DNA from 4 places in the Rhizobium sp. AN6A genome. Region 2 is predicted to be linked to each of the others. Evidence: predicted binding sites of a transcription regulator. Region 2 holds the regulator's gene; each other region holds the start of a gene.
The links. Region 2 encodes LexA, which represses DNA repair genes until DNA is damaged. Its sites were predicted from a motif close to TGTTCNNNNTGTGTTCNG; they were not measured.
Positions count from the first base shown of each region.

Region 1: CRO62_RS21340 (energy-coupling factor ABC transporter ATP-binding protein) is a predicted target of LexA. The motif match lies at 1,564-1,581, and genes of this name have one in related genera.
Region 3: CRO62_RS21395 (MazG nucleotide pyrophosphohydrolase domain-containing protein) is a predicted target of LexA. The motif match lies at 1,557-1,574, and genes of this name have one in related genera.
Region 4: CRO62_RS17235 (helicase-related protein) is a predicted target of LexA. The motif match lies at 1,369-1,386, and genes of this name have one in related genera.

Region 1 covers NZ_OCNC01000004.1:1,807,169-1,810,375, reverse strand. The annotation lists gene ribB (3,4-dihydroxy-2-butanone-4-phosphate synthase) at 1-165, shown strand, start outside; gene CRO62_RS21345 (winged helix-turn-helix domain-containing protein) at 334-1,527, opposite strand; gene CRO62_RS21340 (energy-coupling factor ABC transporter ATP-binding protein) at 1,643-2,323, shown strand; gene CRO62_RS21335 (energy-coupling factor transporter transmembrane component T family protein) at 2,320-2,925, shown strand; gene CRO62_RS21330 (biotin transporter BioY) at 2,957-3,207, shown strand, end outside.
Region 2 covers NZ_OCNC01000004.1:2,422,842-2,426,048, reverse strand. The annotation lists gene kdsA (3-deoxy-8-phosphooctulonate synthase) at 1-344, opposite strand, end outside; gene CRO62_RS24510 (VOC family protein) at 344-1,225, opposite strand; gene lexA (transcriptional repressor LexA) at 1,436-2,158, shown strand; gene CRO62_RS24500 (glutathione S-transferase family protein) at 2,599-3,207, shown strand, end outside.
Region 3 covers NZ_OCNC01000004.1:1,816,751-1,819,957, forward strand. The annotation lists gene pdxH (pyridoxamine 5'-phosphate oxidase) at 1-614, shown strand, start outside; gene CRO62_RS21390 (TSUP family transporter) at 646-1,425, opposite strand; gene CRO62_RS21395 (MazG nucleotide pyrophosphohydrolase domain-containing protein) at 1,576-1,881, shown strand; gene CRO62_RS21400 (hypothetical protein) at 1,936-2,313, opposite strand; gene CRO62_RS21405 (HAD family hydrolase) at 2,422-3,096, opposite strand; gene CRO62_RS21410 (bleomycin resistance protein) at 3,103-3,207, opposite strand, start outside.
Region 4 covers NZ_OCNC01000004.1:968,203-971,409, forward strand. The annotation lists gene CRO62_RS17235 (helicase-related protein) at 1-1,137, opposite strand, end outside; gene CRO62_RS17245 (ubiquinone biosynthesis hydroxylase) at 1,599-2,951, opposite strand; gene tesB (acyl-CoA thioesterase II) at 2,900-3,207, shown strand, end outside.

The DNA.
Region 1 (3,207 bases), 620 kb from region 2:
GCCCAGGCCCGCTCCCGCGAAAATGAATGGCTGGAAATCGGCCTCGGCGCGCAGATTCTCAAAGACCTCGGCATCAGCTCGATCAAGCTGATGACCACCCGCGAGCGCCATTATGTCGGGCTGGAAGGCTTCGGAATCAAGATTTCGTCAACGGATATCGGGTGATCTAGGGACGTCGCGAGGGCGCTTCGATTTGGCGTCCTCTCCGCCCGTCCGGCGTCATCCTCGGTCTTGTGCCGAGGATCTGCAAACGCATCCTATACATTGTCCGTTGCAGATGCTCGGGACGGGCCCGAGCATGACGGAAGAAACAGTCGCCGGCTCAAGGCGCAATTACACCTCCCGCCACCCGTCCAGATAATTCACACTCTCAACCCCCGTAAACTTCGCAAGCCGCGACAATTCCGCGTTGAGTTTCTCGAGCCTTCCTGCTGAGGCGCGCACGCCCGGTTCCAGCCACAGGCGGCGCACATCCAGCGTGCCGCGCTTGCGGTCTGCTTTCATGTCGATACGGCCGATCAGCCTGTCGCCTTCCAGAAGCGGGAAGACGTAATAGCCATATTGCCGTTTCGGCTCGGGTACGAAGACCTCGATACGGTAATAGAAGCCAAACAACCGCTCCGTGCGGTTGCGGTCGCGCAACAGCGGATCGAAGGGGCTCAGCACACGGACGCGGGACGACGGTTCCGGCAGGTTGGAGACATCGGCGCTGAAATCCGCAAAGGCATAGGACGGGCGGGCAGCACCGCCATCGCTTGCGAGAAGCGAGACCTCACACAGTTCGTCACGGTGGCTCTTGACCCAGTCCCTCGCCTCCTGCGGGGTAACGAGATCAAAAAAGGCGGCGATTTCGCCATGGGTGGCAAAACCCAGCCGGGTGAGCGCCTGCCGGCATGCCCAGTCTACGAATTGCGTATGCTCCACTTCGCTTTCGTGGTGCTCACCGGGAATGACCCGCTCCGCCAGATCATAGACCTTCTGGAAATTCACGCGGCCGGATATGGCAAGCTTGCCGGTGTGCCACAGATATTCGAGTGCGGTCTTGGAAGGATGCCAGTTCCACCAGCCGCCGGACTGATGACCCTCCTCCTTCAACTCACGCGCCAGAACAGGACCCGTGGCGGCGATGCGCTCCAGCGTCTCGGCGAAAGCCGCATCGAACCCCTCACCATGCCATTTGCGCCAGCGCTCCTGAATGATCGGCTCGCGGCGGCGGAAGCGGTGCTTCCAATAGGGGTAAAATTCGGTCGGCACGATGGAGGCATCATGCGTCCAGTGCTCGAACAGCGCGCGGTCCTTTTCCAGCAGTGCTGTCAGATGTTCGCGCCTGTAGGTCTGGTTTCGGGAGAATATTATCTGGTGATGGGCGCGCTCCACCGTGCCGATACTGTCCACCTGCACGAAACCGATATCGGTAATAAGCTGCAGCAGGCCATCCTTGGAAAGCGCCTTTCCGGGCGGAGAGCAAAGCCCCTGCCGCGCCAGAAAAATCCGCCTTGCCGCTTCGTTTGAAACCTTGATCGTCATAAAGCAGAAGGTATGACGGCTTTTTCAGGATTGCAATGTTCTTTTTTTGTTCTTTGTTTCACTTCTGTTGATGACACGATATAGAACCGGAAAGCGATAGAGGGATGCATCAATCTTGGAAATCCGTTTCGACACCGCAGGCGTCGCCTTCGAGGGCAGGCAGGCTTTACAGCCCGTGTCCCTGACATTGACTGAACGGCGTATCGGCGTCATCGGCCTCAACGGCTCGGGCAAGACCACCTTTGCGCGGCTGATCAATGGTCTGACAAAGCCGACGCGCGGCAAGGTGTCGGTGAACGGTCTCGACACCGTCAAAGATGCGAAAGCGGTATTGCAGGCAGTCGGTTTCATCTTCCAGAATCCGCAGAACCAGATCATCCTGCCGATCATACGCGACGATGTCGCCTTCGGCCTCAAGCGACTCGGTATCGGCAAGACGGAGACAGAAACGCGGGTCAAGGCCGTGCTTGCCCGGCTCGGTATCGCTCATCTGGAAGAACGGCGCGCGCACGAGCTTTCCGGCGGCGAATTGCAGCTGGCGGCGCTGGCCGCCCTGCTGGTCACTGAACCGCAAATCCTCATTCTCGATGAACCGACCAATCAGCTCGACCTCAAAAACCGCACCATCGTTGAAAAGACAATGGCTGCGCTGTCGCAGTCGCTTGTCGTCATCACCCACGATCTGCCGCTGCTTTCCGGCTTCGATCGCGTACTGGTTTTTCACGAAGGCGAGCTTGTCGCAGACGCCAACCCCGAAAAGGCGGTGGCACGTTATCTGGAGGTTGCGTCGCGATGAAGTCCCTTCATGTCGAAGGCACGGGCTGGCTCTACCGCGTCTCTCCGCGCCTCAAGCTCGTGACGCTGATGGTTTTCAGCATTGCGCTGTTTCTCACCCGCGATCTGCTTTTGCTGGGATGCGCCGTCGTTGTGGCCGCCGCCATTCTGCGCGAGACGCGGCTGCAATTCCGGGAGATTGGCCTGCGGCTACGCCCGGTGATGCTGACCATTCTCCTCGTTGCCGCCTTCAGCTATCTGCTGCTTCCGGTACACGATGCGAGTGTCAATCTTTTGCGGCTGACTGCACTGGCGCTTCTCGCCACCGCCGTCACCATCACCGTCAGCATTTCGCAATTCATGGATGAAATCGCGCTTGCTGCCGCCCCACTGGAAAGGCTGGGGCTGGTCAAGGCGGCCGATATTGGCCTTGCGGTCGGGCTCGTCGTGCGGTTCGTGCCGGAGATCGTCAATCGTTACCATGCGGTGCGCGATGCGCACCGCGCGCGCGGCCTCCCCGTTCGGCTGGCCACGATCATCGTGCCGCTCGTCATTATGACGTTGAAGGATGCGGATGCCATTGCCGACGCCATTGACGCGCGCGGTTTCAGAGGCCAAAGCTGACGGCAAAACAACCACCCGGAGTTCCCGAGCCATGACGACCCGCGACCTTGTGCTGATCTCGCTGTTTTCCGCCATCATCATCGCACTCGGACTTTTGCCGCCGATCACGCTTGGTTTCATTCCGGTGCCCATCACCGCGCAGTCGCTTGGCGTCATGCTGGCCGGTGTCGTGCTGGGGGCGAAACGCGGCACGCTCGCGGTTCTTCTGACCATCCTCATCGCCGCCATCGGCCTGCCAGTCCTCTCAGGCGGACGCGGCGGCCTTTCCATCTTCACCACGCC
Region 2 (3,207 bases):
ACCTCGGAAACGATGGCGCATTGCTCTTCCGTGTGGATGTCGGTCAGAACAGGAAAACCGAATTCCTTCTTGAGATCGGCAAAAACCTGCATCGCATTATCCAGGCCGATGCCGCGTTTGCCGGAAAGCGAAGTGCGGTTCGCCTTGTCGAAAGAAGACTTGTAGACAAGCCCTATTCCAAGCTTGTCGCAAAGCTCCTTCAGGACGCCAGCGATCATGAAGGAATGTTCGCGGCTTTCCATCTGGCAGGGGCCGGCAATCAGCGAAAACCGCTCGGTATTCGAGAAGGAAACCTTGCTGGCGCCGTCGCCGGCAGTGACTTTAAGATTGTTCGTAACGCTCATCATTTTTCCTCGAAGGCGAAGGCAACACCCTGACCGGGTGCTGCGGGCACCACCAGACGGCCGTCCGCTTTTGCGCAGGACACGCCATTAGCAGCAAGCACCGCTTCTGTCACGGCAAGATCGTGTGACGAAAAGACGATGCCCGCGCCACGCAATCCGCCTTCGTTGCCATCGTGAGCACTCAGGGCCTGCCCGCCGAAAGCCGGTTTTCCGGTCAATCTGATGCTGGCATTGCCGGTCGAGAAAACCATATCACCGCCCGGAGACCATTTGCCTTCACAGCCAAACACTGTCTCGATCAGGCCCGCCACCTTCACATCGCCGCCGGAAAACAGGACGATTTCACTGAGGCCGGTGACACCATTGGCGTGGCGCTCCAGCATGGTGCGATCGCCCGGCAGGGCTTGAAGCCGCTGACAACTGAACAGAAAGAAATCCGCGACCGCCCCGCTTGCCGCAAAAGCCAGCCGGAACGCCGCCTCGCCTTGCGAGCCATCCGGCATCCGAACAGGCCGCGAAAACTCGAAAACATCGCCCGCCCAAAGACCGGCTGCCCGAAACCGCTCATGGTCAACCAAGGCGTCTTCAGTCCTGGCGACAAGAGCCGAAAAACCCTCCTGCCCGTCCCGTTGCCGGAAGGCCACATCCCTGCCGGTAAACACATCACCCCTCTCTATCGAGGCATTATATTTAGCCGGATCAGCAATTGCGAGCGGCTCCAGATAGGTGCCATCGGCGAAAAATACGCAGGCATTTTGGGTGCCGAAAGGATGCAGAGCCTCCGGCGCAACCGTAAAGCCAAGACTGACGAGGCGCTTCACGGCGACGCCTATGACTTCCACGGGCAAAACGAGATGGTCAACGCTATAGGGTTTCGTCATGACATGTATTCTGCTGGCCTTCCGCCCGGGGCATGCCGGGACGGTTTCGACCGCACAAAAGCACAATTGCGTGCTATGAGGCAAATCATCACAGCAACAGATGGCACCTTCACGAAATTTTAGGGGATTGCAGAACACATATGGAACATATAGTGTTCGTTCTGTATTTGTTTCGCGACTTCCACTACGATTCTAAAGGGTGTTTTCCTCATGCTCACGCGCAAACAGCAGGAATTGCTTCTCTTCATTCATGAACGAATGAAAGAGTCCGGCGTGCCGCCCTCCTTCGATGAAATGAAGGACGCACTCGATCTTGCTTCGAAATCCGGCATCCACCGCCTGATAACCGCTCTCGAAGAGCGCGGGTTCATTCGTCGGCTACCGAATAGGGCTCGGGCACTGGAAGTCATCAAGCTGCCCGAGGCTTATACGCCGGGCGCAAGGCCGCAGCGCGGCTTTTCGCCAAGCGTTATCGAAGGCAGCCTTGGCAAGCCCAAGACGCCGGAACCGGCCCCTGCGCCCAAGACGCCGGCCAATGATCTGGGCGGGGCTGTCACCGTACCGGTCATGGGCCGCATCGCTGCGGGCGTGCCGATTTCCGCCATTCAGAACAACACCCATGATGTGGCCGTGCCAGTAGACATGCTTGGCACGGGCGAACATTACGCTCTTGAGGTCAAGGGTGATTCGATGATTGAGGCCGGCATTTTCGACGGCGACACAGTCATCATCCGCAACGGCAACACCGCCAATCCCGGGGATATCGTTGTGGCTCTGGTGGATGACGAGGAAGCCACGCTGAAGCGCTTCCGCCGCAAGGGAGCCTCCATTGCGCTCGAGGCGGCAAACCCAGCCTATGAGACCCGTATCTTCGGGCCGGACCGGGTGAAAATTCAGGGCAAGCTGGTGGGGCTGATCCGCCGCTACCATTGATCTTATCGAACCGAACGTATTCACTTTACAATAGGCGTCATCGTGAAGATGGCGCCTATATTTGGTTTGGCTGTTTCCAAACGTGGCGTGCTTTTGCGGGTGCACGAGGATATGCGCCATTCAGCCTATGCGCGTTGCCCTTTCTAAACTGAGCTCCTGCTCCATAAAGATGCTTCGGTTTCGCTACAGGCGTGGCGGCGAGTGGTCCGCTCGCCTTAGTTGTCGAAACGATCCCATCCGCTGTTTTTTAGCGACGTTGTTCTGTCGTGTTGCGCAGTCAGTTCTTACTGGTCACCAAAGGGTGACTTATCGCGAGGCGCGCTCTCAGCGACCCCACATCACCATCCATCAACGGCGTTTATGGGAGCCATGGATAATTTTCGATATTCCATGAACGCTTGGCAGGTGTAGAAATGCGCGTCATATCCGGGAGATACGCCATGTACGATCTTTATATAGCCAACAAGAACTATTCTTCATGGTCGCTGCGGCCGTGGGTATTGATGCGCACGCTCGGTATCGCCTTTGATGAAAAGCTCATTCCGTTCGGCGAAGGCGTCTCCTTTTCCTCCTTTTCGCCGACGGGCAAGGTGCCCTGCCTGGTCGACGAGGGTATGACGGTTTGGGAAACGCTTTCGATCGTCGAATATCTTGCCGAAAGACACCAGGGCGTCTGGGCAAGCGACAAGCATGCGAGGGCCTGGTCGCGTTCGGCCGCAAGTGAGATGCATGCCGGCTTTTCCTCGCTGCGCAATCTCTATCCCATGTCGGTGGGCATTCGGGTCAAACCCAGGGGTGGCGATGCCGGGCTTAAGGCCGATATAAAGCGGATCGATGCGTTGTGGAGCGAGGGTCTCACGAAATTCGGCGGGCCGTATCTTGCCGGTCAAAAGTTCACGGCGGTCGATGCTTTCTTCTGCCCGGTTGCATTCCGTTTCCAGACCTATGGCAGCGCGGATCTTTCGCCAGCAGCGAAAGCCTATTGCGACCGGCTGCTAGCCCTGCCTGCCATGCAAGAATGGTACGAGGCCGGTTTGAAGGAGAGCTGG
Region 3 (3,207 bases), 610 kb from region 2:
AAACGGGGTTAACATCCAGTGACTTCACTGAAGAAAATGAACCGTTCACGCTTTTTGCCGAATGGCTGAAGGACGCGACGGCCTCCGAAATCAACGATCCGAACGCGGTAGCACTCGCAACCGTCGATGAAAACGGCCTGCCGAATGTGCGCATGGTGCTGCTGAAGGACGTCGACGATCGCGGCTTCGTTTTCTATACGAATTTCGAAAGCCAGAAGGGGCGCGAGATCCTAGGCCAGAAAAAAGCGGCCATGTGTTTCCACTGGAAAAGCCTGCGCCGGCAGGTGCGTCTGCGCGGCGAGGTGGAGATCGTTACCGACGCGGAAGCGGATAGCTATTACGCCTCGCGTCCGCGCGGAAGCCGCATCGGCGCCTGGGCGTCGAAGCAGTCGCGGCCGCTGGAAGGCCGGTTCGCGCTGGAAAAGGCGGTTGCCGAATACACCGCGAAATATGCGATCGGCGATATTCCGCGCCCTTCCTACTGGTCCGGTTTCCGCATTCGTCCGGTCAGCATCGAGTTCTGGCACGACCGCAAGTTCCGCCTGCACGACCGTGTCGAATTCCGCCGCGAGACGCCGGATGAACCGTGGTCCAAGGTCCGCATGTATCCTTGAAAGCTGCAGGAGGCAGGCCGTCCTTGCCTGCCTATTTCAGCAGCGAATCAAATAGCGGCAGGCCGATGACGGCGGAAATGGCGATCAGGCCGTAGCAGATGCGCCTGAACGCCGCCTCGTCGGCAAGCCCGTGCAGCCGCGCACCTGCATAAAGACCCGCCCCGTAAAACGGCAGGGCCAGCAGGAAAAAAACAAAGACGTCAGCGGTGAACAGGCCACCAAAAAAATAGCTGGTGGCGGAGATCACGGTCGAAATCGCGAAATAAAGAATGACATTGGCGCGCACAAAAGCGCCCTTGAGGGCGCCGCCAAGCCAATAGGCGACGATGGGCGGACCGCCCAGTTGCGCCGCACCCGAAAACAGCCCGGCAACAAGCCCGGTGAACAGGGTGAGCGGCGTTTTCGGCCGGCCGCTGTAACGCCAGCCGGAAACGAGAAATAACAGCAGCACGACAACCACGATGGAAATGATCCAGCGCAGGGTGAGCGGATCCCCGCCGGAAAGCAGCAGCGTTCCAAGCGGGACGCCGACAAGCGCACCGGCTGCCATGGTGAAGACTTCACGCCGGTCGGCCATGCGCCAGGCCGGCGGTATCATGCCGAGCGTCAAAACGCCGTCCACCACAAGAAGAACCACCGAGGCGATGCGCGGCCCGACAATGGCGCTTGCCAGCGGAATGAAGATGAGAGCCGCACCAAAGCCGGAAAAGCCGCGGGCAAGTCCGGCGAGAAAGGCGGCGCCCGCAAACATGGTGAGCAGCGTCGGACTATGCGCGGTGATGAGAGCCGAGAAAAAATCGAGGAGAGGCATGGGTGACTGCATGGGTTTCGAATACCTCTTTATCCCGCATGCAGGCACCTGTTGCGGAAATTTCAGCTCATTGACGCACGATCCGCTTTCGAATCGACGCCGCCCGAGAATCGTGATCAGAGTTGTATCTCACGAACAAAGGATGAACAAATGCTTGCTGTCTTGATGCGCCAGTTTGAAGCTGCCTCACAGAAATACGCCGAGGAAAATGGGATCGTCCGCGATCCGGACTGGTATATGCTGAAGCTTCAGGAGGAGGTTGGTGAGGTCACGCAGGCCTGGAACCGGCTGACGGGGCGTGGGCGCAGCAAAGGCAGAAGCGAAGAGGAGATGAAACGGGATCTTGCCGACGAAACCGCCGATCTCCTCGGCCATGTGCTGCTGCTCGCCCATTATAACGGTCTCGACATCGAAGGATCGATAGAGCGCAAGTGGCGTTTTACACCGTCGGCTTGACAGGTTACGGCAAGGTAACCGGCCTTTGCGCGGCCGGATCTGCCACTGCCGCGATCAAGACAGCGAGACGGTAAAGAACAGAATGGCGAGAATGGCGGCCACTGGCGTCATGACCCGCCGCTCCGCACGGCTTCGCGACATTGCATTCAATCCGATGTTCACCGCAAGCGTGCAGGCGATGATCCAGATGCCGGGTTCGACCCAGCCTGCCGGCCAGAGCGTGATGAGGTCTGCCTTTTGCAGCGGAAACGATGCGGCAAGGATATAGACCGCGACAGCCGCCACGCTGGTAAAGCGCTGCGCGACGGACAGGACACTGTGCTCGCCGCCCCAGGCGAAGCGACCGAAGGGCGCACCCGCCGCAAGGACGATCTGAAATGCGCAAAGCGCGAGTATTATTAGCGTCGCGAGCGACACGGCAACAAGCAGCATGACCACTCCGTTGATGAATGCGCCGACAGATGAATTCGAACCGGATCGGCCTGTCAGCCGATATGCGCGTCACCATAAGCACAAATGGCTAAAGCATGTGACGCGCCTTCATGCCTCTGATAACGGCGCCTTTTGCAGGAGGCCCGCAACCGCATGAAGATCGCTTGAAACGGCGATGCATTTTTCCCGCATTTCCTCGGTCGGCGGCGCGACATCCGGTACCATGATCGTCATCATGCCCGCCGACGAGGCGGACCGCACGCCGTGCCAGGAATCCTCCAGTGCCAGGCAACGGCCCGGATCGATGCCGAGACGTTTTGCGGCAGTAAGATATGGCATTGGCGACGGCTTCGGCTCCGAATAGTCGCCGCGAGCGACGATGGTATCGAAACGTTTGAGCAGGTCATAGGGGCCGAGATGACGCGTGACGGAATCGTGCCGCGAGGAGGTGGCGATGGCGCGGCGGATATCGAGCCTGTCGAGAAGATCGAGGATTTCGACGACGCCGGGTTTCAGCGCCACGCCTTCCGCCATCATCACGGCAAGATGCCGGAGCCAGGCGTCGCGGAAGCTGTCGATCGGAAAATCCGCGCCATAATCGGCGAAAATGGTGCCGGTGATGACATCCCACGGGCTGCCGCAGACCTTCTGATAGGTCTCGACCCGCATTCCGTGGCCGCCCTCATCTGACGCGGCCAGAAAGGAATCGCGATAAAGCGTCTCGCTTTCGATCAGCAATCCGTCCATGTCGAAAACGACAGCATGCGGGAGAAAAGGCAGCATGGCAGCTCAACCGAACCGGAAGGGGCGTTCGCCGAGGCTTTCGAACGGGCGGAGCAGATAACCGTCCGGATCGGCGACGATGAATTGCCGGTTGCCGACCTCGACTGTGCC
Region 4 (3,207 bases), 1.5 Mb from region 2:
ATGTTGAGCGGGCGCAATGCGGCGATAATCCGGAAGCGCGCAGGCCTCCCAGAGTTTTTCCACCCGCGCCTCCGTCGTCGCCACGTCGATGATTTCAGGGTAGCGCGACAGATATTCGAGCGCCTGCTGGTCGATCGCCGGCAAGGCCCGTGATAAGCCCTGGATCGCCGGGGCGGCATCGAGGCTCAGACGCAGATTGGCGATGGAGGAAAAATCGAAATTTTTCGTCCGCCATTGCAGCACCTTCACCGAGTCGAACTGATGGGTTTCGATACGCTCCACCAACTCGTCGTCAAATGGATCGACGCGCCCCGTCACACCGAACGTGCCATCGCGAAGATGGCGGCCGGCGCGGCCGGCGATCTGGCCGATTTCGCCCGGATTGAGATTGCGGAACTGATAACCGTCGAACTTGCGGTCCTGCGCAAAGGCGACATGATCGACATCAAGGTTGAGGCCCATGCCGATGGCATCAGTCGCCACGAGATATTCGACGTCGCCGGACTGGTAGAGCCCCACCTGGGCGTTGCGCGTACGCGGCGAAAGCGCGCCCATCACAACGGCTGCGCCACCACGCTGGCGGCGCACCAGCTCGGCAATGGCATAGACCTCTTCCGCCGAAAAGGCGACGATTGCCGTGCGTTGCGGCAGGCGGGTTATCTTCTTCTGGCCCGCATAAAAAAGCTGCGACAGGCGCGGACGTTCGACCACGGTAATTCCCGGCAGCAGCTTTTCGAGGATCGGGCGCATCGTGCCCGCACCCAGAAGCAGCGTTTCCTCCCGCCCGCGCAGATGCAGCACGCGGTCGGTAAAGATATGCCCGCGCTCCAGATCACCGGCCAGCTGCACTTCGTCGATGGCGACGAATGCGGCCGTTGTCTCGCGCGGCATGGCTTCCACCGTACAGACGGAATATTTGGCTTTCGGAGGGGCGATCTTTTCTTCGCCGGTTATCAGCGCCACATTCGGCGCACCCACCTTTTCGACAAGACGGGTATAGACCTCACGCGCCAGAAGGCGCAGCGGAAGGCCGATGACACCGTTGCCATGTGCCACCATGCGCTCGATGGCGTAATGGGTCTTGCCGGTATTGGTGGGGCCGAGAACGGCCGTGACACCGCGGCCGCTCAGGATCATGGGGCGAGAATTCAACGTACTATCCGTGAATCGACTTCATCTGCTTGCTGTGCCGCCCGCCATTCACTGATACGGGCCGCACACGCACCACACATGGCAACGCCCGCCGACAAAGGCAATAGGCCTTGTCCGCAAAGTGGTAAGAGGTCCTTCCCCGGCGGAATTTTCCGTTTTGATTCAGATAGTTGAAATATTAAAAAGAATCCGGCGAAACCGGAATCGATTCGGACACGGAACAGTCTGCGAACGAATCGAATACGAATCGCTGACTCCACCGGATTCAGCTTTTGTTCTCCGCAACATCTGGTTGGCAGATGCCTGCCCTATACCAGATTGTGAATCCGGGTAAGTCCTTGTCCGGATTCAGCTTTGCGGCACCGGCTTCCGGCGGAAAATACCGGAATCGACTGTCAAGCGGCAATCGCTGGAAAGCCGCTCCGGCACAGGCACGAACGGCAATATCAGAGTGCCTCGCCGGCAAGCAGGCGCGGCGCGCCCGCATCTGTCGTGCCGGCAGCCTGACCGATGAAATAGGATTTCAGACCCGGCAAACGATCGACCACACCCAGACCGAAATCACGCATGACGCGAATGGGACCGACATCATTGGAGAAAAGCCGGTTAAGCACATCCGTCGTCACACCCATCCGCAACGTGTCGAAACGCCGCCAGGACTGGTAACGGTCGAGAACGTTGAGAGAGCCAATATCAAGGCCGAGACGGTCGGCCTCGACCACGGTTTCGGCCAGTGCCGCAACATCCTTGAAGCCGAGATTGAGGCCCTGACCGGAAATCGGGTGAATTCCATGCGCCGCATCGCCGGCAAGTGCAAAACGTGGCGCGACGAAGGAACGCGCCAGCGTCAAGCCCAGCGGAAAGGCGCGACGGGGACCGATGGGACGGACCGGACCGAGCTTGTGGCCGAACCGGCGTTCAAGTTCCTCCTCGAACACCAGATCGTCGACAGCAACCAGCCTGTCGGCATCGGCCGTACGTTCGGTCCAGACAAGCGAGGAGCGGTTCCCTTTCAAGGGAAGCACGGCGAAAGGCCCCGACGGCAGGAAATGTTCCTCCGCGCACCCCTCATGCGGCCGCTCGTGTTCAACGGTGGTGACGATCCCGGACTGGTCGTAATTCCAGTGCACGGTTTTTATTCCTGCCATATCCCGCAAAGCAGAGCGAACCCCATCGCAGGCTATGAGCAGTCGCGCCTCAAGCGACGAGCCGTCGGAAAGTGAAATAGCCGTCGATTGCGGGCCGGCGGAAAAGCCGGAAACACTGAGACCATGGCGGATCTCGATGCCGAGGCGCTCACACAGGCCTCGCAGCGCACCCACCATCGCGACATTCGGCACCATATGAGCGAAGGGCCTGCCCTCCTCCACCGCGCCGTCGAATGTCAAAAACACCGGGCGAACCGGATCGGCGGTCTTCGAATCGGTGACGATCATCTTGTGGATCGGCTGGGCCTCCGGCTCGATCTCGTTCCATATGCCGAAAACGTCGAGCATGCGTGTGGCCGCCGCGATAATGGCGGAAGCGCGGACGTCCTTCTTCCAAACATCCTCGGGAGCGGCTTCAACCACCTGCACATTAAGATGTCCGGCTGCCTGCTTAATTGCGACAGCAACGGAAAGGCCGACATAACCGCCGCCTGCCACCACCACGTCCAGCATCGCGCTTCTCCTCAAATCTTGTGCACGCATCATCGGCGCACTATAGACCATGTGACGTCTTCCTACAGCCGGAGCAGGCCGAAAAAATGTCGCATCCCTCGCAAACGTCAGATCCGATGGCCAATCTGATCTCCACACTCGATCTCGAGAAGCTGGAAGAAAACCTGTTTCGGGGTGAAAGCCCGCAAATTGGCTGGCAGCGCGTTTTCGGCGGCCAGGTCATCGCGCAGGCATTGATCGCAGCTCAACGAACCGTGGATGATGATCGTTTCGTTCATTCGCTGCATTCCTATTTCATGCGCCCCGGCGACCCGCTGGTGCCCATCCTCTACCAGGTGGAGCGCATTCGCGACGGTGCGAGCTTCTGCACCCGGCGCGTGGTCGCCATCCAGCA